Regions from separate parts of the Pseudalkalibacillus sp. Hm43 genome, predicted to be linked through region 1. Evidence: a T-box and tRNA genes for the amino acid it is inferred to sense, from the RefSeq annotation. Region 1 holds a T-box; the other holds one or more tRNA genes.
What was found. The T-box of region 1 lies ahead of proS (proline--tRNA ligase). A T-box ahead of a tRNA ligase gene usually reads a tRNA of that ligase, here a tRNA-Pro.
Positions count from the first base shown of each region.

Region 2: it has a tRNA-Pro gene. The T-box ahead of proS (proline--tRNA ligase) is inferred to sense a tRNA for this amino acid. The anticodon was not compared.

Region 1 is NZ_CM135129.1:1,710,021-1,725,931, forward strand. Features, by position in the region: gene ACXQIQ_RS09080 (DUF2254 domain-containing protein) at 3-1,334, shown strand; gene ACXQIQ_RS09085 (peroxiredoxin family protein) at 1,338-1,904, opposite strand; T-box leader at 2,079-2,296, shown strand; gene proS (proline--tRNA ligase) at 2,347-3,786, shown strand; gene ACXQIQ_RS09095 (hypothetical protein) at 3,953-4,111, opposite strand; gene ACXQIQ_RS09100 (M48 family metallopeptidase) at 4,212-5,507, opposite strand; gene ACXQIQ_RS09105 (SRPBCC family protein) at 5,865-6,329, opposite strand; gene ACXQIQ_RS09110 (MerR family transcriptional regulator) at 6,313-6,672, opposite strand; gene ACXQIQ_RS09115 (VOC family protein) at 7,006-7,377, opposite strand; gene ACXQIQ_RS09120 (hypothetical protein) at 7,404-7,883, opposite strand; gene ACXQIQ_RS09125 (DUF4181 domain-containing protein) at 7,910-8,302, opposite strand; gene ACXQIQ_RS09130 (hypothetical protein) at 8,304-8,747, opposite strand; gene ACXQIQ_RS09135 (IucA/IucC family C-terminal-domain containing protein) at 8,852-9,646, opposite strand; gene ACXQIQ_RS09140 (ABC transporter ATP-binding protein) at 9,621-10,439, opposite strand; gene ACXQIQ_RS09145 (HAD family hydrolase) at 10,612-11,454, opposite strand; gene ACXQIQ_RS09150 (phosphate/phosphite/phosphonate ABC transporter substrate-binding protein) at 11,670-12,584, shown strand; gene phnC (phosphonate ABC transporter ATP-binding protein) at 12,743-13,531, shown strand; gene phnE (phosphonate ABC transporter, permease protein PhnE) at 13,515-14,321, shown strand; gene phnE (phosphonate ABC transporter, permease protein PhnE) at 14,321-15,124, shown strand; gene ACXQIQ_RS09170 (Cof-type HAD-IIB family hydrolase) at 15,360-15,911, opposite strand, start outside.
Region 2 is NZ_CM135129.1:2,344,406-2,360,316, forward strand. Features, by position in the region: rRNA gene ACXQIQ_RS12505 (16S ribosomal RNA) at 49-1,600, opposite strand; tRNA gene ACXQIQ_RS12510 (tRNA-Ala) at 1,702-1,777, opposite strand; tRNA gene ACXQIQ_RS12515 (tRNA-Pro) at 1,796-1,872, opposite strand; tRNA gene ACXQIQ_RS12520 (tRNA-Arg) at 1,881-1,957, opposite strand; tRNA gene ACXQIQ_RS12525 (tRNA-Leu) at 1,983-2,071, opposite strand; tRNA gene ACXQIQ_RS12530 (tRNA-Gly) at 2,076-2,150, opposite strand; tRNA gene ACXQIQ_RS12535 (tRNA-Leu) at 2,154-2,239, opposite strand; tRNA gene ACXQIQ_RS12540 (tRNA-Lys) at 2,264-2,339, opposite strand; tRNA gene ACXQIQ_RS12545 (tRNA-Thr) at 2,346-2,421, opposite strand; tRNA gene ACXQIQ_RS12550 (tRNA-Val) at 2,432-2,507, opposite strand; rRNA gene rrf (5S ribosomal RNA) at 2,516-2,631, opposite strand; rRNA gene ACXQIQ_RS12560 (23S ribosomal RNA) at 2,834-5,770, opposite strand; tRNA gene ACXQIQ_RS12565 (tRNA-Ala) at 5,940-6,015, opposite strand; tRNA gene ACXQIQ_RS12570 (tRNA-Ile) at 6,039-6,115, opposite strand; rRNA gene ACXQIQ_RS12575 (16S ribosomal RNA) at 6,348-7,899, opposite strand; gene lysS (lysine--tRNA ligase) at 8,247-9,740, opposite strand; gene ACXQIQ_RS12585 (GreA/GreB family elongation factor) at 9,760-10,185, opposite strand; gene ACXQIQ_RS12590 (helix-turn-helix domain-containing protein) at 10,321-10,539, opposite strand; gene folK (2-amino-4-hydroxy-6-hydroxymethyldihydropteridine diphosphokinase) at 10,491-11,015, opposite strand; gene folB (dihydroneopterin aldolase) at 11,012-11,374, opposite strand; gene folP (dihydropteroate synthase) at 11,367-12,212, opposite strand; gene pabC (aminodeoxychorismate lyase) at 12,594-13,448, opposite strand; gene pabA (aminodeoxychorismate/anthranilate synthase component II) at 13,433-14,026, opposite strand; gene pabB (aminodeoxychorismate synthase, component I) at 14,030-15,472, opposite strand.

The DNA of each region.
Region 1 (15,911 bases):
CGATGTTCATGAATGCATTTTCCCGCACAATTCGAAAGAGTTTCTGGTATTTACCCGCATTTTATAGTGTTTTTTCTGTCGTTTTGGCCTACTTTTCGGTTGTAATCGATGAACGGCTCTACCGGACAAATACGCAAACTGTTTTCCCAGCCTTCATGGTGACGGATCGCGAAACGACCCAAATCATACTGAGCGCTTTGGCAACTTCAATCCTGACGATGACGGCAATCACCTTTTCATCGATCATGGTGCTGTTATCGACTTATCTATCTCAATATTCACCGCGTACCTTGAACAACTTCATCAGCGACATGGTCACGAGGCGGGTATTGGGCGTTTTCATCGGATCCTTCCTCTTCTTCGTGCTCGTGATGCTTTGGATGAACATCACCGATCAAGCCTTGTTCTTGATCGTCCCGACTTTATCCGTGTTCCTTTCCGCTGTCTGTCTCGCCTTCTTCGTTTACTTTATCCATCATGTCGGCACTTGGATCCAGGTGAGCAACCTCATTCAGGACATCACCGACAACTGCTTATCGATTTTACAAAATCAGAAAAAGGGCCGTAAACAATTGCAAACATCCATCGAATCACCATGGTCCAGCTGGGAAAATGAGGAGTACAAATTGAACGTCCATAAGACGGCTACCTCTGTTCTTCCAGGGTTCATCCAACTCCTCGACTTGGAAGCCATCGTCAAACAAGCGCACAAGGATGATCTGCTCATCCACATGGAAAAGAAGATTGGTGATTACGTAGATGAAGGGACGCCTCTATTCCAATACTGGTCGCTAGGTGATCGTCCGCATGATGAAAAAGACTACCTCAAGCACATACGGATCGGGGAACAAAGGTCGTCGGAGCAAGATATTGAATTCGGCATCCAAAAGCTGACCGAGATTGCAGTCCGTGCCGTTTCTCCTGGCATCAACGACCCTCAGACGGCGATCAACTGTATCCAACGACTCGGAAAAGTGCTCTCCCGTCTAGCGGAGGAATCGGTAGATGAACCGTACATTTATGACCAGGATCAGAATTTGCGGATCGTGCTGCAAACTTCTACTTTCTCTCATATCCTGTACAAAACCTTCTATCAGATCCGGTTCTATGCCCGTCAGGATGTCTCGGTTTTGGCTGCAGTCTTTGAAGCGCTCACGTTAATTGCAGAAAAAAGCCAAACCTCTCTGCAGGAAAAGGTTTGGCAGTTCGCAAAATCCGTCGTAGAAGGCATCGATCGGTCCGCTATGATTGATATGGACTACCTGTACCTGAATGAAAAACTTGATGAGATCGCCAAGAACACAGGACATTTGAAAGAGAAGTACCACCTCTGACGATCACTGTTTCTTCAAATGCTGTTCCAGCTGATCGAGTTGGACCGGCCCCATGATTTTGTTTTGGATCCTGCCGTCTGGTCCGATGATGAACGTGGTCGGAATCATCACGATCTGGTACGTTTCCCCCACGATACCTTCTTTATCCAGCGGGATGGTGAAAGGAATCTCAAACTCCTTCGCAAACAACGCGACCTGCTCGAGGTTTTCTTCTTCTGAACTTAAGTTTACGGCGAGCACGACAATGCCCTCTTTTTCATATAGATGATGCAAGTTGATCAGCTCCGGAATCTCTTTTTTACAATAAGAGCACCAGGTTGTCCAGAAGTTGAGGACGACGGTTTTCCCTTTCAAATCTGAGAGTTGGACATCTTCACCGGATAACGCCTGCAGCTTGAAGTCAGGTGCTGGCTTTCCAATCTGGGCGATAGCCGGGACGGCTTGGGAGGATGCTTTCAACGCTTCGACTTGCAGTTGAGATTGCTCCGTGATACTTGGCACTCTCCATGCCAGGATTCCAAGGCTTATGAATAATCCAATCAGAATGGCGAATTTCACTCGTCTTTTCACTTTTTCACCTCAAATCAAATCCATTACTATACTATAAGTAGGAATGGGCGAAAAAATGAACAAGCTCACAAAGTTTTTTGGAAAAGTTCCTGAACGTGTAAAAATAGCCATTCATGGTTATGCTGTAGATATTCTCTTGACATTTTACAAGAACAGGCTTATATTACTATCAAAACTGAAGCGATGAAGAGGACTAGTAAGATGTTCCGGTCATTTTTAGAGAGGAATCCAGTTGCTGAAAGGCTTCCATTGATCCGCATTTGAACCTGCCTCCGAGTTCTGTATCGACTGAAGATACAGCGGTGTGAAAACCGTTATCCTGTTGAGTGTTTAAGGCATGTTTGATGTGCTTTACGAATGTAGGGTGGTACCGCCAAGTCTTGGTCCCTTTTGGGGCTAAGGCTTTTTTTGTTTTTATCAATTTTTTTACTATAAAAATGAGGTGATGAAAATGGGTAAGGGATTTGTCCAAGATGTAACCGCTATGGAGGAAGATTTCGCCCAGTGGTATACGGATGTCGTCAAGAAAGCAGACTTGATCGACTATTCGAGTGTCCGAGGGTCGATGATCATCCGCCCATACGGATACGCGATTTGGGAAAACATCAAAAACGAGCTCGACTCCATGATCAAAGAAACCGGTCATGAAAACGTGTATATGCCGCTCTTCATCCCTGAAAGTCTCTTACAACGGGAAAAAGACCATATCGAAGGCTTTGCGCCAGAAGTTGCCTGGGTCACGCATGGCGGTGAAGAAGAATTGACGGAACGCCTTTGTGTTCGCCCTACGTCGGAAATTCTCTTCTGTGAACATTATAAAAACATCATCCACTCGTACCGCGATCTGCCGAAGCTCTATAACCAATGGGCAAATGTCGTGCGTTGGGAAAAAACGACTCGTCCGTTCCTTCGTACCCTGGAGTTTCTCTGGCAGGAGGGGCATACGTGCCATGTAGATGCGGAAGACGCTCAAGAAGAGACGACGAGAATGTTGAATGTGTACGCATCTTTATGTGAAGACATCCTCGCGATTCCGGTCATCAAAGGGAAAAAGACGGAAAAGGAAAAGTTCGCTGGAGCTGATTTTACCTACACGATTGAAAGTCTCATGCATGACGGTAAAGCGCTACAATCCGGGACTTCCCACTACCTAGGTGACGGATTCGCAAAAGCGTTCGGTATCCAATATTCCGATCAGAATGGGGACCTTCAATATGTCCATCAGACGTCTTGGGGTCTGACAACACGGATTATTGGAGCGATGATCATGGTTCATGGAGACAACCGAGGTTTGGTCGTTCCACCAAAGGTTGCCCCGACTCAAGTGATGATTGTGCCGATTGCACAGCATAAAGAAGGTGTCCTGGACTTCGCATATGACCTGAAGGATCAGTTGTCAGCTTCCATTCGTGTCGGCATTGATGCGAGTGATAAGAAGCCGGGCTGGAAGTTCAATGAATATGAAATGAAGGGCATCCCATTGCGCCTTGAAGTCGGACCGAAAGACATCGAGAAGGAACAAGTGGTACTTGTCCGACGGGATACTGGAGAAAAGCTTTTCACACCTTTAAAAGATCTTGAAGGAACCATTGCACAGCTGCTGGACGAGATTCAAGACAATCTGTTGCGAAAAGCACAACAGTTGCGAGAGGATCGCACGTCCGTCGCGCTTACATTCAGCGAATTTGAAGGTCAGCTCGAGAATCAGCCTGGATTCATCAAGGCAATGTGGTGCGGCAAGACGTCTTGTGAGGAACAGATTAAAGAGAAGACGTCCGCAACGTCTCGCTGCATCCCATTCGAGCAGGAATCAATATCTGAAGAATGCATCTGTTGTGGTGAAAAAGCTGAGCACATGGTGTACTGGGCAAAAGCGTATTGAGTAGAATAAATCTGAGTTTGGGTAGAAATATTCAGAATTTGGATAGAATAATTCCGAGTTGAGGCAGAATTATTCTTACTTTGGTCAGAATAAATTACAGATCCAGCAGAATGTTCATTTCCATTCAAAAAGGCACCCGCTCAGGGTGCCTTCCTTATTGATTATTTTAAAACATCGGCAATATATAGTTGATGAGGAAATACAAAATTCCGAAAAAGATGATTAAGTAAGCTGCGTACTTGATGAAGGTTGAAGCCACCATGCTGGAATCTTTTCGTTTCTCAACCTTTCTTTCTCTTACATCCATTTCATCATGACGATCCATAGGATCACCCCTCTCATCATGTTCTTGTAAATGGATATTCCCTTCTTTCCGAAGCGGAAAACATCGCTCATTTACACACACTTATGAGAGGTTTCGGTAGCTATTTTTCCTCCTCATCCACTTCCTGATCGTTTGTAATTGTCCGCTCCCACTGGTCCAAGAATGTGATTCGTTCGAGCATCGTCGGATGACCGTACAAGAATAATTTTACGAGGAAAGGTGGATGCACTTCACTCAAGCCAGAAACAGCTAACTGTTGGAACGATCCTACTGCCGCTTCAGGGTCCTGCGTCATTTCAATCGCATATTGATCAGCAGAGTGTTCCGCATTCCTCGAAATCGCGTTCTCGACTGGACTTGCCATGAAAGACAACACCGAAAACACGAGTAAAAGTGCCGGAAGAGAAGCAATATCCGTCGGTTTTTCCACGCCCCAATGGTGACCCCAACGCCTGATCATTGCGACGAAAAGCTTTGAACCGATCCATAATCCGAGGAACGTGGATACGATGGATCCGATCAGATTCCAATACAGATGGTTCTTAACAAAGTGTCCCATTTCGTGGGCCATGACGAACAGCACTTCTTGATCACTCAACTTCTGTAACGTCGTATCCCATAGGACGATTCTGAGGTTGGACCCGATCCCGTTCACATACGCATTCAACGCATTCGTTTTCTCTGACATGTTCACTTCGTAAACCCTGTCCGCTGAGATGTCAGCTCGATCAGCGAGCGATAGGATTTTATCTTCGAGCGCTTTGTCTTCTAATCGGTAAAAGTCGTTGTACAGTGGATCGATCCAGATCGGCTGGATAAAGTAGATGAATAATGTGAAAGGAACGGATAAGAGAAATCCGTACACCCACCATCTTTTTTCCGACTTGTTCATGAGCCAGTACAACGCCTGGACGATGATGAATAAGAACATCGTATTGATCCAGAACGAAATCACCTTATCCCTCATCCAATCGGAAAAAGGCTGAACCGAAATTTCATAATCGAGTGAAACGGTATAACTATAATAGTCGATCGGCAAGGTCAAAATGAAAGCCATCAAGGAAAGCAGCACGACATAAAGTGCGTTATGGACGATGGAGAATCGCGTGATTTCCGTAGCACGGTTCCGGAACCATTTCGATAAGCCGAATCCCAATACCGCAATATAGATCACCCATTCAAACGGGATCGACAAGAAGTACAGCCATTGCTTGATTCGTGAGAAATCGTGACTCAATTCCAACTGCCGTTCAGACATGAAAACCGCTGGATCCGCTTCTGTCCCCTGATACTGTGCAGGAATGGATGTGTCCGCACCTACAAACAAGTACCATGAAATCAAGACTCCGTACAATAAGAATGCCGTGCCGATCCAGATCGATTTTTTCTTCTTCATCTATTCACCCCTCTCGGATTTGTCCATTATTATTGTAGTGACCTTTGTCCACGTTTAGAACAAGCAGTGAATCTCTTGCTTGGAAAATTTCAGCTAATTGGAGCACAGTCTGACTGTTTTTCAGGAGAAGAGCACATTTTTGAGTATTTCCCATAAAAATCGGGTTGTTTCCAATAAAAATGAAAAAATATAGCTCAGTTTTTGGATTTTCCCATAAAAATGAGAAATTATAGACCAGATTCAGGATTTATAGACCAGATTTCAAAATTATAATCCAAACTCCTTTTCGATCACCATAGCGAAAAGGGGCTGAAATCAATAGGACGTTCTAACTGCCCTTTGATTCAGCCCCTGATGTTAACTGGCGTCGCGTTCTTTAATGGCCTCTTCTTCTACCCGGTCCATGAAGTCTGTAACGACTTTCTGGTTACTCTTCTTCCCGCCGAGCTTCAGTAACGTTTTGCCTAAGAAGTTGAGCCCCTCGTTTTGTCCTTGATAGATGAATCTTGTTTCGTTTTCACTTACTTTTTCCAATGTGAAGGAGGCTTCGATTTCAAATGCCTTCGCGAGTGTAAAACCGATTTTGTTATGTTTCTTTTCAGGCGTGTTCTCGTATTCAAGGTCCTCGACGATATACGTTTCGATACGTTTGCCTTCCTTGTACTTTTGTTGATACGTGGTACCGACCACACCATCTTTCTTTTCCAATACCTTCGTCTCTACGACGTTCGGCATGATCCGGCTCAAGTTATCGATTTCAAACAAGTGCCAAATCACCTCGATATTGACGGGTATCATTCGTTCTTCATACCATTGGATCATGTTCTTCATCTCCTATTCCCAATTCAAAAAACTCGTCCATTTCCTCAATGACGGTTTGTAAGCGCTGGACTTCCTGCACTAGATTCTCTCTTTTTTCACGGATGAGCGTCTCTAAGTTCTCGAATGATTCATCATTCACGACTTCCAGCATCTCCTGGATCGTGAAATTGAATTTCCGCAGATACACCAATAACCTCGCAACTAGATAGGATCCATTATCATAATAGCGGTATTTGTTGCGCGGATCGATGTACACCGGTTCAAGAAGCTGGATCTCCGCATAATATCGCAGTGTTTCCTTGCTTAACCCAGTCATTTTGGAAAATTCACTAACCTTATACATGATTGCCACCTCACAATTCATCTTAAACGATGTGGTGCACCACAAGGTCAATAACATTCTTTATCTTTGTCTAATTCTTTCTTCGGAATGCATGATTGGTATGAGGTAACACTGCTTTTAACTGTAAAAAAAGCAATTGTCTGATCAGACAATTGCTTTCGTATAGAGCTTACTGTCTTCCCCTTTTGACCAATAGCACAGCTTGCATGATGAAGAAAGCCGCCGCTATAAAATAACAAATAGGCGTCAGCCATGAATTGTCGTCACTTAAGTACCCGGTCACCATAAACAAGATTCCCAGGATTAAATACAAATAATTTTTCATCTACTACCTTATCTGTGCTGATCGACGAGAATAGGATTTCCATCTGGATCTTCTATCGTGAAGCTTGCTGGTCCTTCAGTCGTTTCATCTGCACCTGAAAGGATTTCAATCCCTTGCTCTTTCAACTGTTTTTGAAGATCTCGAACATCTGTGAAAGAATCCAGATTCTCTGCATTCTCATTCCATCCAGGGTTGAACGTTAAAATGTTCTTTTCAAACATACCCTGGAAAAGCCCAATTACACAGCTTTCATTTTTCATGATAAGCCAGTTCTGATCGAGATCTCCTCCAAACGCTTCAAAGCCAAGTTTCTCATAAAACGCTTTCGATTTGTGAATGTCCTTTACATTTAAACTTACAGAAAAAGCACCTAGTTTCATATCATTTCCTCCTTAAATTAATTAAACTAAAATAGTTGGCTCCCTATTTGGGAAGGAACAGTGTTTGTAATCCTTACCTCAATGACTGGACTTGCCAAGATAGTAATGGATTGAGCTCCGAGTTTTAACACAAGTGCGGTTAAATATTCGCTACCCTCATTCCTGAAGCCATGCCCGCTCACTTTTTCTACTTTATCTGGTTCACACCAATATGTAGAAGCTATTACATCATGTTTTTGGTAAGGACGGTTAATCTTTTCATAATTTAGAGGATGGGGTGTATATTGCTCCGTACATTTCAAAATGTGATCACCTAACGTGTCCTCTTCCCACTCAAGTTTCCAGTATTGAACTTCTGATGAATTCGGTTTTCTAAACTGTAAAAGAGGTTCGACGCAATACAAATGTGTCTCATTAGATTTTTGAAAAGTATCAAGCCTATTTCCATAAATACCTCCCAACAACCATCCTTCCACGGACCTCAATCTTATCCAAACGTCATCCACTCTCACTCTACCTCCCTCATCACCGGTCACTCATATTCCCCTACAAAAAAGATGATAAATGTGACCAGCATGACAAAGGATGCGAGCCAGTTATGATAATACCTCTTCTCATCACGCCTCGTTAGACGTTCTTCAATGCCTTGATTCAGATTCTGTAGAAAAAACAGTCCAAACATCGGACTCATCCGGATCACTGGAGAGATCAAGTGCGAGTTCGCCCCCGTATTAAGATGCCACATACTACCAATGAACAGAATGAGGATGAGACCATCAATCCATACAGCCAGTTTGTTTCTCTCATCCGAAAACATCCATCGACCTTCTAATTTGATCCCTAAATATCTTTTAAAATAATACTCGCTCATCAAAATATAGATTGCGAATACGAGCACTAATAGGACAATCGTTGAAGTTTCCACATCAATCTCCTAATCTCTCTGTTTTCTTGTATAAACACTTTGCTAGATTGAACCCGAATATAGCCGTAACAATAAGACCGAACTCAAAATGTTCTTTGATAAAAATATCTGTCAAAGGTCTTACAATGTCATACAACGTATAACTCAGGAAAAAGCCGTATGAACCTGCGATCAGAATGACCAAAGGTAAACATACAAAAAGGATCTTGTGTACATTCAAACTCCAACTGCCTTCTTTCTTGAACTGCTTCCAAATATGAGGTATCCCTAGATAGATCCCGATTACAAAAGCAGTCATCATCATATAAAAGAGTACAGGTCGGGTGTTGAAGTTGTTCGCCGCCTCATCCATTAAATGATTCAAGTATGTGTAGATTTCTATGGAACCAATTAATAGCAAAAGGTAGTAAAGTAACCAGAGGAACTCTTTCTTGGATTTAGACATGTAATCATCCTCTTCCTAGTAACCTAATTTCCATAGAAACCGGACATATCCCTTCCTTTTCAAAAAAGTATCGCGTAAAAAAAGCAAGTGACTCCGGGATGAGGTCACTTGCTTTCGTCTGATGGTTGGTCTGTAAATCCGGTAAGGCATTTCGGACACGTTTTACAGAAATTCCGTTCTTCATTCACTTCATAGTAGAAACAACATGTTTTCCGAACCCGAATCGGCGGATCGTTCTTCACCAGCTGTTGTTTGTCATAATGGAACTTTTTCAATGGATTATCGGTTTCCCCGAAACATTCACCCGGGGCGTCCAGGATCAGTTGGAAGTCTTCTTCAATTTTGTTCGCTGGAAGTCCAAGTTCGTGACTGTAGAAATTCGTCTCATACAACCAGTAAAAGTAGGTCGCGGTATTCTCCCATAAGACGGGCATAGGTACACATGTTACTTTATTCAATGTCTCCCATACAGGCTTCAGGTGATTTTTGAACATCATCTCAAGCGCTCTATGTACCGCTTCTTTCCGATCCAATCCTGCTTCAGTCGTCCCCTCGTCCTTCAGGGCTAACCGTGGCAAAAAGAACCCTTTTTCAGGATCAGGCTGTACACTTGTATTTTTTGGTCCGACATTCAAAATTTGATTGAACAACGTCAGACTTGCGAAAAAGGGTGCTGTCACGAGAAATGCATATCGTTTGGAAAATTGAGATGCGCTCACCATTCCGTTCGGTGCATTCAACAATGGTGTCAATTGACGATTGATGAAGTGCTCTACACCGCAAGCATGCATCAAATCTTCCGATGGAAGAACCGTTTGATCGGAAGATTTCAGCGTCGCCAAACGATAATTTTCCTGTAAAAATTGAATTTGATTAGGCATTAGCACGTCTGAGATCATGGTTCAACATCCTACCCTTCCCGCAAGGTATGCACAATGGAGTACCAAACATCGGGTCGTATGTGATTTGAGCCTGCAGCCCGAATACATCCTGCACCATTTGCGGTGTTACAATTTGTTCTGGCGCACCTTCCGCATAAATCCCTTTGTCATGGACAGCGACGATATTGTCTGCATAGCGGCATGCGAGATTCAAGTCATGAAGAACCATGACAATCGTACGTTGTTCATTTTGGTTCAAATCGTACAAAAGATCGAGCACTTCAATTTGATGCGCTAAATCCAAATACGTTGTCGGCTCATCCAAAAGAATCGTCTCCGTATTTTGTGCCAGAGACATGGCAATCCAAGCACGTTGACGCTGTCCTCCAGATAAGGAGTCTACAGGACGATCTTGCAGCTCAATAAGATGAGTCGCCTCTAAAGCAGAACGCACAGCTTCTTCATCTTTCTTGGACCACTGTTGCAACCAGCTTTGATAAGGATATCGTCCTTGTTTCACCAATTGGATGACCGTCAATCCTTCTGGTGTGACAGGTGACTGTGGAAGAATGGCGAGTTGTCTTGCCACTTTTTTCGTGGAAGATTGATGGATGTCCTTACCATTTATGATGATGTTGCCTGATTTCGGTTTCAACAGCCGGGCAAGCGCTTTCAACAATGTTGACTTACCAGAACCGTTGCTTCCGATCAGGACGGTGATTTTACCTTTAGGTATTTTAAAATTCAGATCCTCGATAATCGGTGTATCTTGATAAGCTAATGTGAGCTTTTTCGTTTCAAGAGAAAACATGTTTTTCTCCCCTTTATCGTACCGGGTACCGGCATTATTCGCTCCTTTAAGTTTATTTCAAATGAGAATCACTGTCAATGAATTTGAGAATCATTATCACCATTTTATCAATAATATTCACCCTTTTTACATAAAAAAAGCACTGACCCTTAATGGACCAGTACTTTCAGTTTCATAGATTTTCTTTGAATACTTCTTCTAGTCCGGTTACGACTTTCAGGTTGTCATGCTCGAGCTCGATGCCTGTTGGTTGGATGTACATGGTCCGCATTCCCAATAGGAGAGCAGGTGCAATTTCATTGATCAGATTATCTCCGATTGAGACGGTTTCTTCTGGCTTCACTCCATACTTCTCCATCAATTCAAGGAAGATTTTTTTCGTTTGCACCGGCTTTTGTGCAAGCGGAATGATTTCTGGGAAGATGTCTTTGAGGCCCAACTCCTCTAGAAGACGCTGCACATCGTCTTCTTCACTATTGGTGACGAGAACGACCTCTGCCTCTTCTTTTAACTTCAAAAGTCCTTCCTTCAAACCAGGAGTCTTCGTCAGTTGAAACGCATCGGTCACCATGAATTCCTTCGTTCGGGAATAACATTCATATGTTTCTTCAATGGAAACACCGTGATGTCTTGCAGAGGAATATGGAAGCCACCATCCATCTCCTATGGCAATGATTTTTTCAAAATCGAATGAGAGGTCACCGGAGTATGTATGTTCAATGCGCTCTTTATCCCATTCTGTTCCGTCCCAATCCTGTACATGTGTCACCTTCAAAGTCAGGGGATCGAGTGTTAGAACAGAGTCGTTGACAGCGTCATATGCCTTTCCGATGCTGACAGTATGTTCTCCTCTCTTCATTGCTACATAATCGTCCATGAAATCTTCTTGATGTTCAGGAGCGACTCTTTCTTGTAGAAGAGAAGCATAGTGATCGAAGTGATCGGTATCTTCATATAAAGTCCCGTCCAAGTCGAAAATGATCAATTTACAATCCGGGTAGTACCGTTTCATCATTACATCCCCCACTGATCTATTTTGATTAAATTATATTCTTAGTCATTATAAGGGTTCTTTTTTCGGAAGGCAAAGAAGAAACAGTATGACACAATTATTTAATAATATGTAAATATAATAAAGAATTTGTAAATGAGTATGGAAAAGTTTGTAGAATTATAGGATAATATAGTTGTTGTTTTTAAATTTTCTAAACTTTTTGGGGGGAAATAGGAATGAAAAAGGTTTTTGCACTTTTGTTTGCGGCTCTTCTCGTAGTCGGGTTGACTGCATGCGGTACAAGCAGTGACTCTGGTTCTGGTGATTCAAAAGACGGAGGCGATCCAGAAAAGCTCGTGATGGGATTCGTACCATCTCAAGACTCTGATGAAATTGCTGACACGGTCAAGCCACTTGCAGACAAGTTGAGCGAGGAGCTCGGCGTTGAAGTTGAAGGACAGGTCATGACGAGCTATTCAGCACTTGTTGAAGCAATGGGAAGCAATCAGGTACAAATCGGTTTCCTACCTGCTTTCGGTTACGTTCTTGCAAATGAAAAGCACGGTGTAGAAGTAATTTTGAAGTCTGAGCGTTATGGCAGCGGAACTTACAAAGCACAATATGTTGTCCGTGCAGACTCTGACATTGAAACGCTTGAAGACATGGAAGGAAAAGCTTGGGCGATTCCTGACCTGACATCTACTAGTGGGTTCTTGTTCCCAGCAGCTCAAATCATGGATAAGTTCAATGTAGAAGATGTTCAATCTGGTTTCTTCAGCAACACGATTGAAGCAGGTGGACATGACAACGCGTTGATCGCTGTTTACGAAGGGGATGCAGATGTTGCTACAACATTTGACGATGCACGCTCTACGATTGAAGAAGACTATCCAGACGTAATGGAAAAGCTGAAAGTAGTAGAATATACTGCTGAAATTCCAAACGACACCATTTCCGTATCAAAAGACCTTTCTGACGACATGCAAAAGAAAGTCAAAGAAACATTCCTATCATTCAATGAAGACGAAGAAATGATCAAAGTCATGAACGAAGTATACAGCTGGGATGCGATCATTGAAGCAGACGACAGCGAATACGACGTTGTTCGTGACACTTATGAGAAGTTCAAAGATTCAATTTCACTTGATTAATAGAATTAATAGAATTGAAGATTTATGATGATTGAAGACCTGGGGGAAGCTAGCCTTCTCCCTTTTTTTCTACAAAAATGCAATTTAAAACTATTTCAAAAGTAGAGAAATTGCACCTCTGTAACTACTAAATATTCATTTTTGTTAGGGGAGTAAGTATGATCGAATTCAAAGATTTATCACTCGTATATCCAAATGGCACCCAAGGTTTGAAAGATGTGAATGTCAAGATCAATGAAGGTGAATTTGTCGTCATCGTCGGCTTGTCCGGTGCAGGTAAATCCACGTTCATTCGTAGCATCAACCGTATGGTAACACCGACACATGGTGAATTGCTTGTTGAGGATGAAAACATACTGAAGTATAAAGGAAATGATCTACGGAAACTTCGTACAAAAGTCGGTATGATCTTCCAAAACTATAATCTCGTCAAACGTTCGACCGTCATGAAGAACGTCATTTCAGGTCGCTTAGGGCATACAGGTACGTTGAGAAGTATCCTGAACCTCTACAAGAAAGAAGATATGGCTTTGGCTTATGAAAGCTTGAAGCGTGTCAATATTGAAGAAAAGCTCTATTCTCGTGCAGATCAATTGAGTGGCGGACAACAGCAAAGGGTATCGATCGCACGCGTATTGACTCAGCAACCGTCTGTCGTATTGGCGGATGAGCCTGTAGCGAGTCTTGACCCTCCAACCTCTCACCAGGTCATGAAATACTTGAAGAAAATCAACCGTGAAGATAACATCACGACTATTGTCAACTTGCACTTCATTGATATGGCGATGGAATATGCGGATCGCATCATCGGTATGCGCTCTGGAGAAATCGTATTTGATGGTCCAGCGAGCGAAGTGAATGAGCAAACATTCGAAGAAATTTACGGCCGACCGATTAAAGAGGATGATATTCGAGGGGGGAAGGACGACAATGAGCAAACCCCTTAATACAAACGTTCCTTCCGGCCTTGTTTCCGGTAAAGCGAAACTTCGGATGAATCTGATCATGCTCGTCGTACTCGGACTTTATATCTTCAGTTCTGTCATGACCAATTCTTCAGTACTCCGTTTCAACGCTGAGTTCTTTGAAAATGTTTGGGTCATGGTCGTTCAGCTCTTCCCTCCTAACTGGGCCTATACAGGTGTCGTATGGGATAAGCTGATGGAAACTGTGAAAATGGCACTGATTGCAACGACAATCGCTGGTATTTTATGTATACCGTTCAGTCTTTTGGCTGCTAACAACATTGTCCATAATAAGTTTTTGTACAACTTTACGAAGATGTTCTTGAACATCATGCGTACGATTCCAGAACTCATTCTGGCGGTTGTGTTCGTTGGTTTGTTCGGAATCGGGGTATTTTCAGGGATTCTCGCATTGATCATCTTTTCACTCGGAATCCTTGCGAAGTTGATCAGTGAAACGATTGAATCAATCGATATGAATCCTTTGGAAGCGATTCGGGCATCTGGTGGTAACACCCTACAGGTGATTTGGTATGCTGTCGTACCTCAAGTGTTGCCTCAGTTCGTATCGTTCACGCTTTATGTGTTTGAAATCAACGTACGGGCTTCTGTCGTCCTCGGGTTCGTCGGTGCAGGTGGAATAGGTTTGATCCTCCGCCAGCAAATCAACTTCCTGAGCTATCAGAATGTCAGTACGATCATCGTCATAACGTTCGTAGTCGTTGTCATCATCGACTATATCAGTAACAAGTTAAGGGGGCGACTTGTCTAATGAACAACATCACAGTACCTCCTAAACCACAGAAAAGTCCTACTAAACTGGTTCGTAACATCGGGATTGGTATCGGTTTGCTCGCTTTGTATATCTGGGCATTCGCTACGATTGAAATCCCGTGGGGTCGTATTTTCAGTGAGCGGACAATCGCGAACTTTGACCGTGTCATACCGAAGCTGTTCAATCCAGACTTCACATTTGCGGAAAAAGTGCTGAACTACATGATGGAAACGTTGTTCATCGCTTTCACAGGCTCATTTATGGCAGCGATCCTAGCCGTTCCATTCGGATTTTTTGCAGCATCGAACATCAACCGTAATCCATTCCTGAATACGATGGGAAAATGGATTTTGAATGCTGACCGGACGTTCCCGGAAATCTTGCTTGCATTGATTTTCGTCGTTGCGATCGGACCAGGTGCTTTTGCCGGTGTCCTTGCGATTGCAATCCACTCGGTCGGAATGCTCGGGAAATTGTACTCTGAAGTCATCGAGTCGATTGATATGCATGTCGTTGAAGCGATGGAAGCCAACGGGGCAAACAAGATCCAGATTTTCTTCTACGGCATCATGCCGCAGGTCATTCCTGAATTCTTGTCTTATGCGATTTATCGATTCGAAATCGATGTCCGTGCTTCCTCCATTCTTGGAATCATCGGCGCCGGTGGTATCGGTACGCTTCTCGTCATTTCATCCCGTAACCGTAACTGGGATGAAGTCGGTATGATCTTGCTCGTCATCATCATATTCGTAAGCATCATCGACTATATTAGTACCGCAATCCGAAAAAGAATCGTATAAAGTCGAAAGGAGCCTGAACCAAAAGCATATGAAGCTTTGGTTCGGCTCTTTTTTGTTGTTTTCTGGTCACCCTTGTAGGTTTTCTGTTCATCCTTGTAGGTTTTCTGGTCATTTCGAAGCTTTTTCTGGTCATTCCAGAACATATTCTGTTCATTCTACTGCATTATTACATCAATTCTCTTCTTCTGTATCAAAAGAAAGACTGACCTCTACACGAAAAGGTCAGTCCCCTATATCATTTACTCACTTCAATTTTTCGCATGAACGTATGAATGGCATGAGCTACGCCGCTTTCATCATTCGTTTTCGTCGTAAAGGAACAAAGCCGCTTGATGTCTTCCTCCGCGTTCCCCATCGCCACACTGATACCAGCGAGCTCGAACATGGAAACATCGTTGTAATTATCACCTATCGCCATGACCTCTTTCATCGGAATGCCGAGTTCATCTGCATAGTTTTTCACTGCGATCCCTTTCTGTGCATCACGGTGTGTAATCTCAATATTCGCTTCTGCAGAACGGCTCACCGCTAAATCATTGAATGTAAGGAAATCATTCATCGCATCTGTTCGATTCTTCTCATTCCGTGAGAAGCTCAACAGTTTGTAGATTTCCACCTCAGGATCCTTCACGATATCATGGTAATCTTCAGTATAGTGAATGCGGCCATTTTTCACTCGGTAGTCCGCCAGTTTATGTGCATGAGAGTCCGTCACTTCTGGGTTCGCACTCTTAATGATGTCGACGATGATATCGATTGCCATTTCCAAATCGTTGCTGTACGTCCC
Region 2 (15,911 bases), 630 kb from region 1:
CCAAAGCGTGTTGCCCCGAAGGGCTTATGTCCTAAAAGGACTCCTTAGAAAGGAGGTGATCCAGCCGCACCTTCCGATACGGCTACCTTGTTACGACTTCACCCCAATCATCTGTCCCACCTTCGGCGGCTGGTTCCAAAAGGTTACCTCACCGACTTCGGGTGTTACAAACTCTCGTGGTGTGACGGGCGGTGTGTACAAGGCCCGGGAACGTATTCACCGCGGCATGCTGATCCGCGATTACTAGCAATTCCGGCTTCATGCAGGCGAGTTGCAGCCTGCAATCCGAACTGAGAATGGCTTTATGGGATTCGCTCAACCTCGCGGTTTTGCTGCCCTTTGTACCATCCATTGTAGCACGTGTGTAGCCCAGGTCATAAGGGGCATGATGATTTGACGTCATCCCCACCTTCCTCCGGTTTGTCACCGGCAGTCACCTTAGAGTGCCCAACTGAATGCTGGCAACTAAGATCAAGGGTTGCGCTCGTTGCGGGACTTAACCCAACATCTCACGACACGAGCTGACGACAACCATGCACCACCTGTCACTTCGTCCCCCGAAGGGGAACCTTCTATCTCTAGAAGTAGCGAAGGATGTCAAGACCTGGTAAGGTTCTTCGCGTTGCTTCGAATTAAACCACATGCTCCACTGCTTGTGCGGGCCCCCGTCAATTCCTTTGAGTTTCAGCCTTGCGGCCGTACTCCCCAGGCGGAGTGCTTAATGTGTTAACGTCAGCACTGAGGGTGGAACCCCCCAACACCTAGCACTCATCGTTTACGGCGTGGACTACCAGGGTATCTAATCCTGTTTGCTCCCCACGCTTTCGCGCCTCAGCGTCAGTTACTGGCCAGAGAGCCGCCTTCGCCACTGGTGTTCCTCCATATATCTACGCATTTCACCGCTACACATGGAATTCCACTCTCCTCTCCAGTACTCAAGTCCCCCAGTTTCCAATGGCCCTCCACGGTTGAGCCGTGGGCTTTCACATCAGACTTAAGAGACCGCCTGCGCGCGCTTTACGCCCAATAATTCCGGACAACGCTTGCCACCTACGTATTACCGCGGCTGCTGGCACGTAGTTAGCCGTGGCTTTCTGGTTAGGTACCGTCAAGGTACCGCCCTATTCGAACGGTACTTGTTCTTCCCTAACAACAGAGCTTTACGACCCGAAGGCCTTCATCGCTCACGCGGCGTTGCTCGGTCAGGCTTTCGCCCATTGCCGAAGATTCCCTACTGCTGCCTCCCGTAGGAGTCTGGGCCGTGTCTCAGTCCCAGTGTGGCCGATCACCCTCTCAGGTCGGCTACGCATCGTCGCCTTGGTGAGCCCTTACCTCACCAACTAGCTAATGCGCCGCGGGCCCATCTGTAAGTGATAGCTAGAAGCCATCTTTCAACTTTCCACCATGTGGTGGTCAGTATTATCCGGTATTAGCCCCGGTTTCCCGGAGTTATCCCAGTCTTACAGGCAGGTTGCCCACGTGTTACTCACCCGTCCGCCGCTGATCTCAGGGGAGCAAGCTCCCCATTAATCCGCTCGACTTGCATGTATTAGGCACGCCGCCAGCGTTCGTCCTGAGCCAGGATCAAACTCTCCAATAAAGTGTTTGATTGCTCATTAAATGTAAATCGAAATTGATACAGGGTTCTTATAAAAAGACCCGTTTCACGCTTGGCTTTTGTTCAGTTTTCAAAGAGCTAAATGGTGGAGCCTAGCGGGATCGAACCGCTGACCTCCTGCGTGCAAGGCAGGCGCTCTCCCAGCTGAGCTAAGGCCCCAAAATGTTGTTGAAGAAATGGTCGGGAAGACAGGATTTGAACCTGCGACCCCCTGGTCCCAAACCAGGTGCTCTACCAAGCTGAGCCACTTCCCGTAAAAAAATGGCGCGCCCGAGAGGAGTCGAACCCCTAACCTTCTGATCCGTAGTCAGACGCTCTATCCAATTGAGCTACGGGCGCATTTTGCCTTTAAAGTTGTCGATAATGGTGCCGAGGGCCGGACTTGAACCGGCACGGTAATCACTTACCGCAGGATTTTAAGTCCTGTGTGTCTGCCAATTCCACCACCCCGGCAGCATGGAGCGGAAGACGGGATTCGAACCCGCGACCCCCACCTTGGCAAGGTGGTGTTCTACCACTGAACTACTTCCGCATATGGTGCGGGTGGAGGGACTTGAACCCCCACGTCGCAAGGACACTAGATCCTAAGTCTAGCGCGTCTGCCAATTCCGCCACACCCGCAAATACTATAATGTTTCGTAAAGATGGTGAGCCATGAAGGACTCGAACCTTCGACCCTCTGATTAAAAGTCAGATGCTCTACCGACTGAGCTAATGGCTCTTGAAGTGGTGCTGGCCAGAGGACTTGAACCCCCAACCTACTGATTACAAGTCAGTTGCTCTACCAATTGAGCTAGGCCAGCAAAAATTAAATGGTGGAGGATGACGGGATCGAACCGCCGACCCCCTGCTTGTAAGGCAGGTGCTCTCCCAGCTGAGCTAATCCTCCATATGTAAGCCCGGCGACGTTCTACTCTCACAGGGGGAAGCCCCCAATTACCATTGACGCTGAAGAGCTTAACTTCCGTGTTCGGCATGGGAACGGGTGTGACCTCTTCGCTATCGTCACCAGACTTATGATTTGTGATAACCTTCGACATTCTGTGTCAGCTTCGTTCGCTCTCATCCTCATGTACAAGCTAAGTACACTCCGGTGGTCGCTCACTTGCTTCCTTGAATCTCTCGGTTCTGACAAATCTTTATTAAGTTTGAAGGAATTCCATTCCCTCAAAACTAGATAACGGTTCTTGAAAACATCTTCGATGTTTAAGTATTGTGGTTAAGTCCTCGATCGATTAGTATCTGTCAGCTTCACGTGTCACCACGCTTCCACACCAGACCTATCAACCTCATCATCTCTGAGGGATCTTACTCGCTTGACGCGATGGGAAATCTCATCTTGAGGGGGGCTTCATGCTTAGATGCTTTCAGCACTTATCCCGTCCACACGTAGCTACCCAGCGATGCTCCTGGCGGAACAACTGGTACACCAGCGGTGTGTCCATCCCGGTCCTCTCGTACTAAGGACAGCTCCTCTCAAATTTCCTGCGCCCGCGACGGATAGGGACCGAACTGTCTCACGACGTTCTGAACCCAGCTCGCGTACCGCTTTAATGGGCGAACAGCCCAACCCTTGGGACCTACTTCAGCCCCAGGATGCGATGAGCCGACATCGAGGTGCCAAACCTCCCCGTCGATGTGGACTCTTGGGGGAGATAAGCCTGTTATCCCCAGGGTAGCTTTTATCCGTTGAGCGATGGCCCTTCCATGCGGAACCACCGGATCACTAAGCCCGACTTTCGTCCCTGCTCGACTTGTAGGTCTCGCAGTCAAGCTCCCTTGTGCCTTTACACTCTGCGAATGATTTCCAACCATTCTGAGGGAACCTTTGGGCGCCTCCGTTACACTTTAGGAGGCGACCGCCCCAGTCAAACTGCCCACCTGACACTGTCTCCGAACCGGATCACGGTCCTGGGTTAGAATTTCAATACCGTCAGGGTAGTATCCCACCGACGCCTCCACCGAACCTAGCGGTCCGGCTTCTAAGGCTCCTACCTATCCTGTACAAACGATACCAAAATCCAATATCAGGCTACAGTAAAGCTCCATGGGGTCTTTCCGTCCTGTCGCGGGTAACCTGCATCTTCACAGGTACTATAATTTCACCGGGTCTCTCGTTGAGACAGTATCCAAGTCGTTGCACCTTTCGTGCGGGTCGGAACTTACCCGACAAGGAATTTCGCTACCTTAGGACCGTTATAGTTACGGCCGCCGTTTACTGGGGCTTCGATTCAGAGCTTCTCCCGTAAGGGATAACCCCTCCTCTTAACCTTCCAGCACCGGGCAGGTGTCAGCCCCTATACTTCGCCTTACGGCTTCGCAGAGACCTGTGTTTTTGCTAAACAGTCGCTTGGATCTTTTCACTGCGGCTCTCTCGGGCATACACCCTATCAGAGCACCCCTTCTCCCGAAGTTACGGGGTCATTTTGCCGAGTTCCTTAACGAGAGTTCTCCCGAGCATCTTAGGATTCTCTCCTCGCCTACCTGTGTCGGTTTACGGTACGGGCACCTCTTTCCTCGCTAGAGGCTTTTCTTGGCAGTGTAGGATCAGGGACTTCGGTACTTTAGTTCCCTCGCCATCACAGCTCTGCCGTATGGTGGACGGATTTGCCTATCCACCGGCCTTGACTGCTTGGACGCGCATATCCATCAGCGCGCTCTCCCTACCTTCCTGCGTCCCCCCGTTGCTCAAACGGAAAGGAGGTGGTACAGGAATATCAACCTGTTGTCCATCGCCTACGCCTTTCGGCCTCGGCTTAGGTCCCGACTAACCCTGAGCGGACGAGCCTTCCTCAGGAAACCTTGGGCTTTCGATGGAGAAGATTCTCACTTCTCTTTTCGCTACTCATACCGGCATTCTCACTTCAAAGCGCTCCACGAGTCCTTCCGGTCTCGCTTCTCAGCCCTTCGAACGCTCCCCTACCACTGTACCAAAGGTACAATCCATAGCTTCGGTGATACGTTTAGCCCCGGTACATTTTCGGCGCAGAGTCACTCGACCAGTGAGCTATTACGCACTCTTTAAATGGTGGCTGCTTCTAAGCCAACATCCTGGTTGTCTGGGCAACTCCACATCCTTTTCCACTTAACGTATACTTGGGGACCTTAGCTGATGGTCTGGGCTGTTTCCCTCTCGACTACGGATCTTATCACTCGCAGTCTGACTCCCGTGGACAAGTTCCTGGCATTCGGAGTTTGACTGAATTCGGTAATCCTGTGGGGACCCCTAGTCCAATCAGTGCTCTACCTCCAGAACTCTCACCACGAGGCTAGCCCTAAAGCTATTTCGGGGAGAACCAGCTATCTCCGAGTTCGATTGGCATTTCACCCCTACCCACACCTCATCCCCGCACTTTTCAACGTGCGTGGGTTCGGGCCTCCATTCAGTGTTACCTGAACTTCACCCTGGACATGGGTAGATCACTCGGTTTCGGGTCTACGACAACGTACTCCTTCGCCCTATTCAGACTCGCTTTCGCTGCGGCTCCGTCTTCTCAACTTAACCTTGCACGTTATCGTAACTCGCCGGTTCATTCTACAAAAGGCACGCCGTCACCCGTTAATGGGCTCCGACTACTTGTAGGCACACGGTTTCAGGATCTCTTTCACTCCCCTTCCGGGGTGCTTTTCACCTTTCCCTCACGGTACTGGTTCACTATCGGTCACTAGGGAGTATTTAGCCTTGGGAGATGGTCCTCCCAGATTCCGACGGGGTTTCACGTGTCCCGCCGTACTCAGGATCCACTCTGGAGGGAACGACGTTTTGGCTACAGGGCTGTTACCTCTTCTAGCGGGCCTTTCCAGACCGCTTCGCCTACGCCGTTCCTTTCTTACTCCGTATAGAGTGTCCTACAACCCCAAGAGGCAAGCCTCTTGGTTTGGGCTGATTCCGTTTCGCTCGCCGCTACTCAGGAAATCGCGATTGCTTTCTCTTCCTCTGGGTACTAAGATGTTTCAGTTCCCCAGGTCTGCCTTCTCATACCCTATGTATTCAGGTATGGATACTGTCCCATTACGGACAGTGGGTTCCCCCATTCGGAAATCTCCGGATCAAAGCTTACTTACAGCTCCCCGAAGCATATCGGTGTTCGTCCCGTCCTTCGTCGGCTCCTAGTGCCAAGGCATCCACCGTGCGCCCTTCATAACTTAACCACGTTATGAATGAACTTACACTTTACTTACTTTGTCATTAAATGACGTTTCGATGTCTTGTTTTCAAGAATTTTCGTTATCTAGTTTTCAAGGAACAAAATCCTCGTTGCTTCTTAGCGCAACGAATATTCATTATACGGACCTAATGACGAAATGTCAATAGGTTTTTTGGTGGAGCCTAGCGGGATCGAACCGCTGACCTCCTGCGTGCAAGGCAGGCGCTCTCCCAGCTGAGCTAAGGCCCCGAAAGGGGTGTTATTAAAATAAATGGTGGGCCTAAGTGGACTCGAACCACCGACCTCACGCTTATCAGGCGTGCGCTCTAACCAGCTGAGCTATAGGCCCGAACAATCTTGTTATATCTATTGATGTAAAACAAGCTCATTCAAAACTAAACATGGCTACTACTTGAATAGCATCTTTGCTGCCATGCGCCGAGGAAGCCTTCTACAAAGCGTTCTCTTGTTAGACGCAGGCGCAAAAGCCTATTTAGTTGGAGAGTGTTAGCTCTCTCAAAACTGAACAAATAACCAAGCGTGTTGCCCCGAAGGGCTCATGTCCTAAAAGGACTCCTTAGAAAGGAGGTGATCCAGCCGCACCTTCCGATACGGCTACCTTGTTACGACTTCACCCCAATCATCTGTCCCACCTTCGGCGGCTGGTTCCAAAAGGTTACCTCACCGACTTCGGGTGTTACAAACTCTCGTGGTGTGACGGGCGGTGTGTACAAGGCCCGGGAACGTATTCACCGCGGCATGCTGATCCGCGATTACTAGCAATTCCGGCTTCATGCAGGCGAGTTGCAGCCTGCAATCCGAACTGAGAATGGCTTTATGGGATTCGCTCAACCTCGCGGTTTTGCTGCCCTTTGTACCATCCATTGTAGCACGTGTGTAGCCCAGGTCATAAGGGGCATGATGATTTGACGTCATCCCCACCTTCCTCCGGTTTGTCACCGGCAGTCACCTTAGAGTGCCCAACTGAATGCTGGCAACTAAGATCAAGGGTTGCGCTCGTTGCGGGACTTAACCCAACATCTCACGACACGAGCTGACGACAACCATGCACCACCTGTCACTTCGTCCCCCGAAGGGGAACCTTCTATCTCTAGAAGTAGCGAAGGATGTCAAGACCTGGTAAGGTTCTTCGCGTTGCTTCGAATTAAACCACATGCTCCACTGCTTGTGCGGGCCCCCGTCAATTCCTTTGAGTTTCAGCCTTGCGGCCGTACTCCCCAGGCGGAGTGCTTAATGTGTTAACGTCAGCACTGAGGGTGGAACCCCCCAACACCTAGCACTCATCGTTTACGGCGTGGACTACCAGGGTATCTAATCCTGTTTGCTCCCCACGCTTTCGCGCCTCAGCGTCAGTTACTGGCCAGAGAGCCGCCTTCGCCACTGGTGTTCCTCCATATATCTACGCATTTCACCGCTACACATGGAATTCCACTCTCCTCTCCAGTACTCAAGTCCCCCAGTTTCCAATGGCCCTCCACGGTTGAGCCGTGGGCTTTCACATCAGACTTAAGAGACCGCCTGCGCGCGCTTTACGCCCAATAATTCCGGACAACGCTTGCCACCTACGTATTACCGCGGCTGCTGGCACGTAGTTAGCCGTGGCTTTCTGGTTAGGTACCGTCAAGGTACCGCCCTATTCGAACGGTACTTGTTCTTCCCTAACAACAGAGCTTTACGACCCGAAGGCCTTCATCGCTCACGCGGCGTTGCTCGGTCAGGCTTTCGCCCATTGCCGAAGATTCCCTACTGCTGCCTCCCGTAGGAGTCTGGGCCGTGTCTCAGTCCCAGTGTGGCCGATCACCCTCTCAGGTCGGCTACGCATCGTCGCCTTGGTGAGCCCTTACCTCACCAACTAGCTAATGCGCCGCGGGCCCATCTGTAAGTGATAGCTAGAAGCCATCTTTCAACTTTCCACCATGTGGTGGTCAGTATTATCCGGTATTAGCCCCGGTTTCCCGGAGTTATCCCAGTCTTACAGGCAGGTTGCCCACGTGTTACTCACCCGTCCGCCGCTGATCTCAGGGGAGCAAGCTCCCCATTGATCCGCTCGACTTGCATGTATTAGGCACGCCGCCAGCGTTCGTCCTGAGCCAGGATCAAACTCTCCAATAAAGTGTTTGATTGCTCATTAAATGTAAATCGAAATTGATTCAGGGTTCTTATAAAAAGACCCGTTTCACGCTTGGCTTTTGTTCAGTTTTCAAAGAGCTTTCGACTCGCTAAAAGCGAACCGTTTTTGTGTTTGTCGCTTATTGGCGACTTTATTAATTTATCACACGGCTTTGTCGATGTCAACAAAGAATTTCATCGTGTGTTGTCGCGAAATCAGTTTTTCCAACGACGAAAAATAATATACCATCTTTCTTGAGTCGATTCAATACATTTTTCAAAAATAGATCTAAATTCCTGAGTAAAAATAAAAAGAGCCGATCCTTGTAGGATCAGCCCTTTGTTTTCATTTACTCGCTGCGGTGTCTCATTTGTGGGAAGAGCAGCACGTCTCGGATCGATGGAGAGTCCGTTAACAGCATAACTATACGATCAATTCCGATACCGAGTCCTCCGGTTGGCGGTAGACCGTATTCTAATGCTTCAATGAAATCGTTGTCCATCATATGTGCTTCGTCGTTTCCTTCCTCACGTTCTTTCAATTGACCTTCGAATCGTTCACGCTGGTCAATTGGATCGTTCAACTCGGTGAAGGCATTCGCATGCTCACGTCCGACGATGAAGAGCTCGAAACGATCTGTGAAACGAGGGTCTTCAGCATTTTTCTTCGCTAATGGAGAAATCGCAACCGGATGTCCGTACACGAATGTCGGTTGAATTAGTTTCTCTTCAACGAAGTGTTCAAAGAATTCATTGACCACGTGTCCGAATGACATCGTTTCTTGAACAGGGACATTGTGTTCTTTTGCAAGTGCACGAGCTTCTTCATCACTCATCTCTTGCCAGAAGTCCACACCTGTATGCTCTTTCACCGCATCCACCATATGGAGGCGAGTCCATTGCGGCTTAAGATCTACTTCATAATCGCCGTATTTCACTGTCGTCGATCCGAGAACATCTTCAGCCACATGAGCGATCAAGTTTTCTGTCAGAGTCATGACATCTTGATAATCTGCGTAGGCTTCATAAAGCTCCATCATCGTGAATTCAGGGTTGTGTCGAGTGGAGACACCTTCGTTACGGAATACACGGCCGATTTCATATACCTTTTCCATTCCACCGACAATCAATCGCTTCAAGTGCAACTCGATTGCAATTCGCATGTACAGCTCCATGTCGAGTGAGTTATGGTGCGTAATGAAAGGACGAGCAGAAGCTCCACCTGGGATAGAGTGCATCGTAGGTGTTTCTACTTCAAGGTAACCGTTGTTGTCCAAGTATCGGCGCATGGATTGTAAAATGCGACTACGTGTAATGAACGTGTCTTTCACTTCAGGGTTCATGATCAAGTCAACATAACGTTGACGGTAGCGTTGCTCGATGTCCTTCAAACCATGGAACTTGTCCGGAAGAGGACGGAGTGCCTTTGAAAGCAGTGTGAAGTCTGTCACTTTAACGGAGAGTTCTCCGACTTTCGTCTTGAAAGCGACCCCTTTCACTCCGACGATGTCTCCGATGTCGATCGTGTTGAACAATTCGTATTGCTCGTCCCCTACTGAATCCTTACGTACATACAATTGAATCTGACCAGTCAAATCTTGCATATGAGCAAATCCAGCTTTACCTTTGCCACGCTTTGTCATGATTCTTCCAGCAAGAGAGACTTCGTTGTTTTGTTCTGATAAGTCTTCCTTAGAGATTTCATCGAAGTTTTTCACCATGGATTCAGCCGTATGGGTACGGTCGAATCGATGTCCGAAAGGATCGATCCCTAAATCCTTCAATGTATTCAATTTTTCTCGTCGAACGAGTAATTGGTCATTTAATTCTACGTCCTGACTCATTTGTATCACTCCTAATCAATCAATTCACGTCCAAAATATTGTACTTAATTGTATCTCCATAAAGCGAGACAGATACTTGCTCGCCTTTTTTCCGTAGTAATAACTCTTTGCCTAACAGAGAATCGACAGAAAGATATCTCATCGTCGGGGAGGCTTCCACTGGATGGACCAGCATGTAGGTTTCAGCTTCCTCTAAGTAGGAATCGAACAACGTGACTTTCGATCCGATCGTAATGACTCCCTTTCGGCTTCCTTCTTGTAAAGGCTGTGCAGCATACAACAATCGTTCGAGGTCCTGTATCCGTTGATCATAGAACCTGTTTTCTCCCTCAGACTGCTGAGGGTCAACTTCCGGTGCAGTCTTTCTACTTTCATAAACTTCAATCAAATCCGTAGCTAACTTCTTGATGCCTTCACACGTGAGCTGGGTTACTTGTTCACTCATACTCATCCTCCTATTAATAGGTTGCTTGTGTTGACACCAAGAGGTATGTAAACAGTATTCTCTAAGAGTACACCGTTATCCTACTTTAACTTCTTTTTGTTATTTCACCGATTTGGAACGTGTTGTTCCACTCTTTTACGACTGCTGTACTTTTTTTGGAGAAAGTTCTTCTAATGATATTTTCAAAGTCTGACTGACTTTTTGGATCATATCTTCATCTGGCATGCGATTCCCTCGTTCAATCTCACCGAGAATCGATACAGATATGTTCATTTCCCCTGCGAGCCCTTCTTGGGTGAAACCTTTCAGTTTTCGAAAAGCCCGAATTCGCCTTCCCCATTGTTCCGCTTCCATACGTATACTCCTTTTTTGTCCAATCTTTCTTCGATGACCTTCTCAAAGTTTTCATCCGTATGTGGAAATTGCAAATCAGGTTGAAGCTCATAAAGGGGAATCATGACAAATCCTCTTTCGAGCATTCTAGGATGTGGTATTTTTAGGTCTTCTGATAGTATATTCTCTTGATTATACAACAAAATGTCAAGGTCTATCGTGCGTGGACCCCAGTGTACCTCACGTGTACGGTCGAGCTTCTTTTCGATCTTCAATAAAAGATCCAACAACTCATGAGGTGGGATTTCCGTCTCGATCTTCGCCACCATATTCAAAAAAACATCTTGATCGGTATAACCGACGGGTTCTGTTTCATATATGGAGGATACTTTCACGACATTCGTCTGATCGAGAGAATCAATTTCCTTCAAAGCACTTCGCAAAAAACCGGAACGGTCTCCAATGTTGGACCCTAATGCAATGAAAACATCCTTCATGTACGAGACCTCTTGATTTCAATGGCTACTGCATCATAGTGTCCTGGGATTGGTGGATCCGGTTTGATGACCTTCACTGTACACGCCTCGACGATCGGGAATTTTTTGAGTAAGGCTTGGGCGATGTCTTCTGCAATCGTCTCTACGAGCTTCTTCGGTTTCCCTTCGACGATTTCTTTTGTAAGTTCATAAGCTTGACCGTAATGGACAGTGCTCTCGATGTCATCGGATTTCGACGCTTCGGTCAAATCACATTCTAAGATCAAGTCGACATTGAAGCGTTGCCCCAATTTGTTTTCCTCAGGGTATACACCGTGATAACCATAAAATTTCATATTATCGATATAAATTTTATCCATGTTGCACAGCTCCCTTCTTCATTAGCATGGCATCCATCATCATGGCCATGCGTTTGTTTTCAAGCACATCGTGTACACGAACGAGCTGACATCCTTTTTGTATGCCTAGACAAGTTGTTGCGCCTGTCCCCTCCATCCGTTGATCCGCCTCGGTCTGGAGAACTTTCCCGATAAAGGATTTCCGCGAAGTTCCGAGTGTGACGGGATAGCCGAGTTTCGTCAGCACCTCCAGGTTCGCCATCACTTCAAGGTTATCTTCATACGTTTTTGCAAAACCAATTCCCGGATCGAGGATGATGTTCTCGTCTTTCACGCCAGCTTCTTTTACAAGATCAATGCTTTCCCTTAGACCTTTTGCAATGTCCGACATGAGATGGTCATAACGATTTTCGTCCTGGTTATGCATCAAGATGATCGGCACTTGATAATCTGCTGCAACTTCAGCCATTTTCGTATCCGCTTTAGCTCCCCAAACATCATTGATGATGTCGGCACCTGCTTCTATAGCCTGTTTGGCTACTTCTGCTTTATACGTATCAATTGATATAGGTACATCCACCGCGGCCCGAACCGCCTTGATGATCGGAACGACCCTTTCAATCTCTTCTTCAAGGGAGACCTTTTCCGCTCCTGGGCGAGTCGACTCTCCACCGATGTCGATAATATCTGCACCGGCGACTACCATTTCTTCAGCATGCTGTACGGCGCGATCAATGGAGTTGAAGTTACCGCCATCTGAGAAAGAATCGGGTGTGACATTGAGGATTCCCATGATCCAAGTGCGCTCGTTCAGATCTAATGATTGGTCTCGGAGGTTGATTACCCATGGATGTTGCATCCGTTCTAGTCCATCCAACAGTTCTTTGAGTTCTCTACCAACAAGGGTGACTTCATCCGATTCATGTCGAAGCAGGTCTTCTACAGCTAACTGCATTCCGTATGAATGACCAAGCAACAAGGCATGGGTCGTCTCCGCATCCATTTCTTCAGCGCCTTCGGATATGATGGAATCCAGACCTTTCTGAAGCATCGTTTGTTTCACCAACCAAGCGACTTTCAACGAAAGATCTTCTAATCGTACGACCGTTTTACTCGCAATTAACCGATTTCTTCTATCCCGATCGATCCTTGCTCCAACAGACATAAGCTCATTCATAGCATCCGTTTCAGTGCGCGGGTGGATAATGATAGGGTTGTATCTCATTTTGTAAAATCCTTTCTATGGTCTCCTCGACCAGCGTCTTTCTCGATCCTGTTGATAGTAGCGGAACAGTTCTGTCGTCACTTCTCCTGTATCACCAGGAAAAGAAGTATCATCTATCGTTCGAACGGCGGTGATTTCTTGAACAGAGTTCGTCAAGAAGCATTCGTCTGCATTGAGAAGATCTTTTTGTGTATACCGTCCTTCTTTCACCGGAATACCTAGTTTCTCACAAAGCGACATCACATATTGCCTTGTGATCCCATTCAATATACCAGTATCAAGCGAAGGGGTATGAACGATCTTTTCTTTTACCCAAAAAAGGTTAGAAGTGATGCCTTCCGCTACAAAACCATCGGCTGTCATAAAAATGCCTTCCGTACTTGGATCGTTGATTTCCTGCTTCGCGATCAAGTTATTCATGAAATGATGGGATTTCCATCGCTCATGCCCCTCAGGACTGCTTCTTTTGACAGATAGAATACGGGCTTTTTTCTGCTGTAGCTCCACTCCTGCTTGCGGTAAAGAGCTTCCATAGATCAGTACGGTCGGTTTTGTAAAATGAAGCGTCCTTAATGCAGCTTCTCCTTCACCCGCCGAGAGGTTGATACGGATACTCGCATTTTTCCATTGGTTCCGTTCAAGCAGCTGATGGATGATTTCCAACACATCGTTTTTCTCGAACGTATAGTCAATGTTGAGGTCCTGCAGAGCCTTGTTGATTCTGTCCAAGTGATCGTCCAACAGAAAGGGATGGCCGTGATAGATGCGGAGTGTTTCAAAAAAGCCTATACCGTACAAGTACCCATAATCAAATGGAGAAATCCTTGCCTCGCTATCTTCTACAATTTCGCCATTCAGGTAGATGTACATACCAATTCACGTCCATATTCTGCAATAAAATTGCGGAGAAGCTGTTTACCGTTCTCTGTCATGATGGATTCAGGGTGGAATTGCACACCTTCAATCGCCAGGGTTTTGTGGCGGATCGCCATGATTTCTCCCTCTTCCGTTTCAGCAGATATGTCGAAACAGTCTGGCAGAGTGCCACGATCGACAATGAGCGAGTGATAACGAGTCGCTAACATGTCAGGCATCATCCCTTGGAAAATCGTTCTACCATCATGCAGTATTGGTGATGTTTTACCGTGCATCAGTCTCTCTGCACGTACGACCTCTCCTCCAAACACTTGTGCAATGGATTGATGCCCTAAGCAGACTCCGAATATCGGGATTTTCCCAGCAAAATAGCGTATCGCTTCCAGGCTGATCCCCGCTTCATCAGGACTGCACGGTCCTGGCGATATCATCAAATAACTTGGGTCAAGCTGTTCAATTTCTTCAATGGTGATTTCGTCATTCCGTTTGACGATCAGTTCCTCACCCAGCTCTCCAAGGTATTGAACCAAATTGTATGTGAAAGAATCGTAATTATCGATCATCACAATCATTTTCTACACCCTCTTCGTTGTTGCTTGTTCACTTAGTTCTTTTGCATGCCAGAGCGCTTTCGCTTTCTTCAAGCTTTCCTTGAATTCAGCTTTCGGGTCCGAATCGATGACGATTCCGGCGCCAGCTTGGACATGTGCTTTCCCATCCTTACAGATCATTGTCCGAATCGCAATATTCAACTCAGCATCACCATCAAATCCAATCCATCCGATTGAACCAGTATAGATGCCCCGTCGAACCGGTTCGAGTTCTTCAATGATTTCCATCGTCCGGATTTTCGGTGCACCGGTAATTGTTCCACCTGGGAAGGTAGCCCGGATTAAATCCATCGTACTTCGCTCTGGCGCGAGTTCACCTTGTACATTGGAGACGATGTGCATGACGTGCGAATATTTTTCGATGACCATGAACTCATTCACTTCAACGGTTCCATACTGACACACACGACCTAGATCGTTTCGCTCCAGGTCAACGAGCATGACATGTTCTGCACGTTCTTTTTCATTTTCTATGAGCGTTTTAGCCAATGCTTCATCCTCTGCAGGGGTCTTGCCGCGTGACCTTGTCCCAGCGATCGGTCGTGTACTTACGTGATTTCCTTGTTTCTTTACAAGGAGCTCAGGTGAGCCATTGACAAGTTGGAATGCAGGGGTTTCCATATAACCCATATAAGGTGACGGATTGAACTGCCTTAATTGTTCATAGATGCTGAACGGTTCAGAGTTCAATCGCTGTGTTTGGCGAACAGATAGATTCACTTGGAACACATCACCACTGCGGATATAGTCCTGCACTTGGTGTACGGCCGATTTGAACGCTTCTTCATCGATGGAGTATTCCATCGTTTCAGGCTGCATGTTTCCTGTATGGCTAACGTCACTTTGATTTTCACGTTCCTCAAACCATTGTTGCTGCATATCATTTAACTTCTGAGCGGCTTGACTTTGAGCCTCTTCGCTGACGTGTGTAACAAAGGTCAGTTTTTCTGTTTTTTTATCCAACACGATAAAGTCCTCGAAAATCATGAAGTATACATCCGGCATGTCCATATCGTCGATTGCTTGAACGGGAAGCCGTTCGATTTGTCGGGCAATATCATAACTGATGTAGCCGATTGCGCCACCTTTAAAATCAGGTAGTTCTGTTTCTTCATGAGCTCCTTCATCGATGATGTAGGACTGAAGATATTGCTCTGTCAAAGCAAGCAAGTCTCCATGTCTGGTCTCAATATGACCTGTTGCTGAAACACGGATTTCAAGACGGTCGTCTTTTCCAATCAACATAGCGCTTGGCGATACACCGATGATATGGAAACGGCCACCTCTCCCGCTTTCGAGCAGGACGTGATGAGGATGTCCATCTTTAAAAGCTGTATATCGCTCAAACCAATTTTGTAGGTTAGCGTTAACGGTTTTTGAAAACCGGAGTCTTTTGAACTGTTGCATTGAAGTCCTCTCCTGACGTTCATTTTCCTCTTTCATTGTACATGAACAGTACAGGGATGACACGTAAAAACAGCCTCCATTTATTTACATTGATAATGTATGAAGATATTTATTTCTTTGGATCTTTTCTTACGGATGATTGCTAATGGCTAAAGAAGCAACTTGTGCAATTTGATTGAAGAGCAAGGTGCGAGACTCCAGCGGGATCAGCGGGACAGGTGAGACCATTCACTTTTTAAAAGGATCTACGACTAAGACCCACCACGTCCTGTGGTGAACGTCGAAGCCAGCACATCCTGTGCAAGTGAGTGGGCTCACCGCACGCCCCGCGGAAAGCGAGCACCTGGAGCGGAAATCAACTACTTTTAAAGAAAACTTGGCGAGACCAAGCCTTTAATAGGTCGAGTCTTAGTTGCCCTTATACTGAAGAAAGTATTTT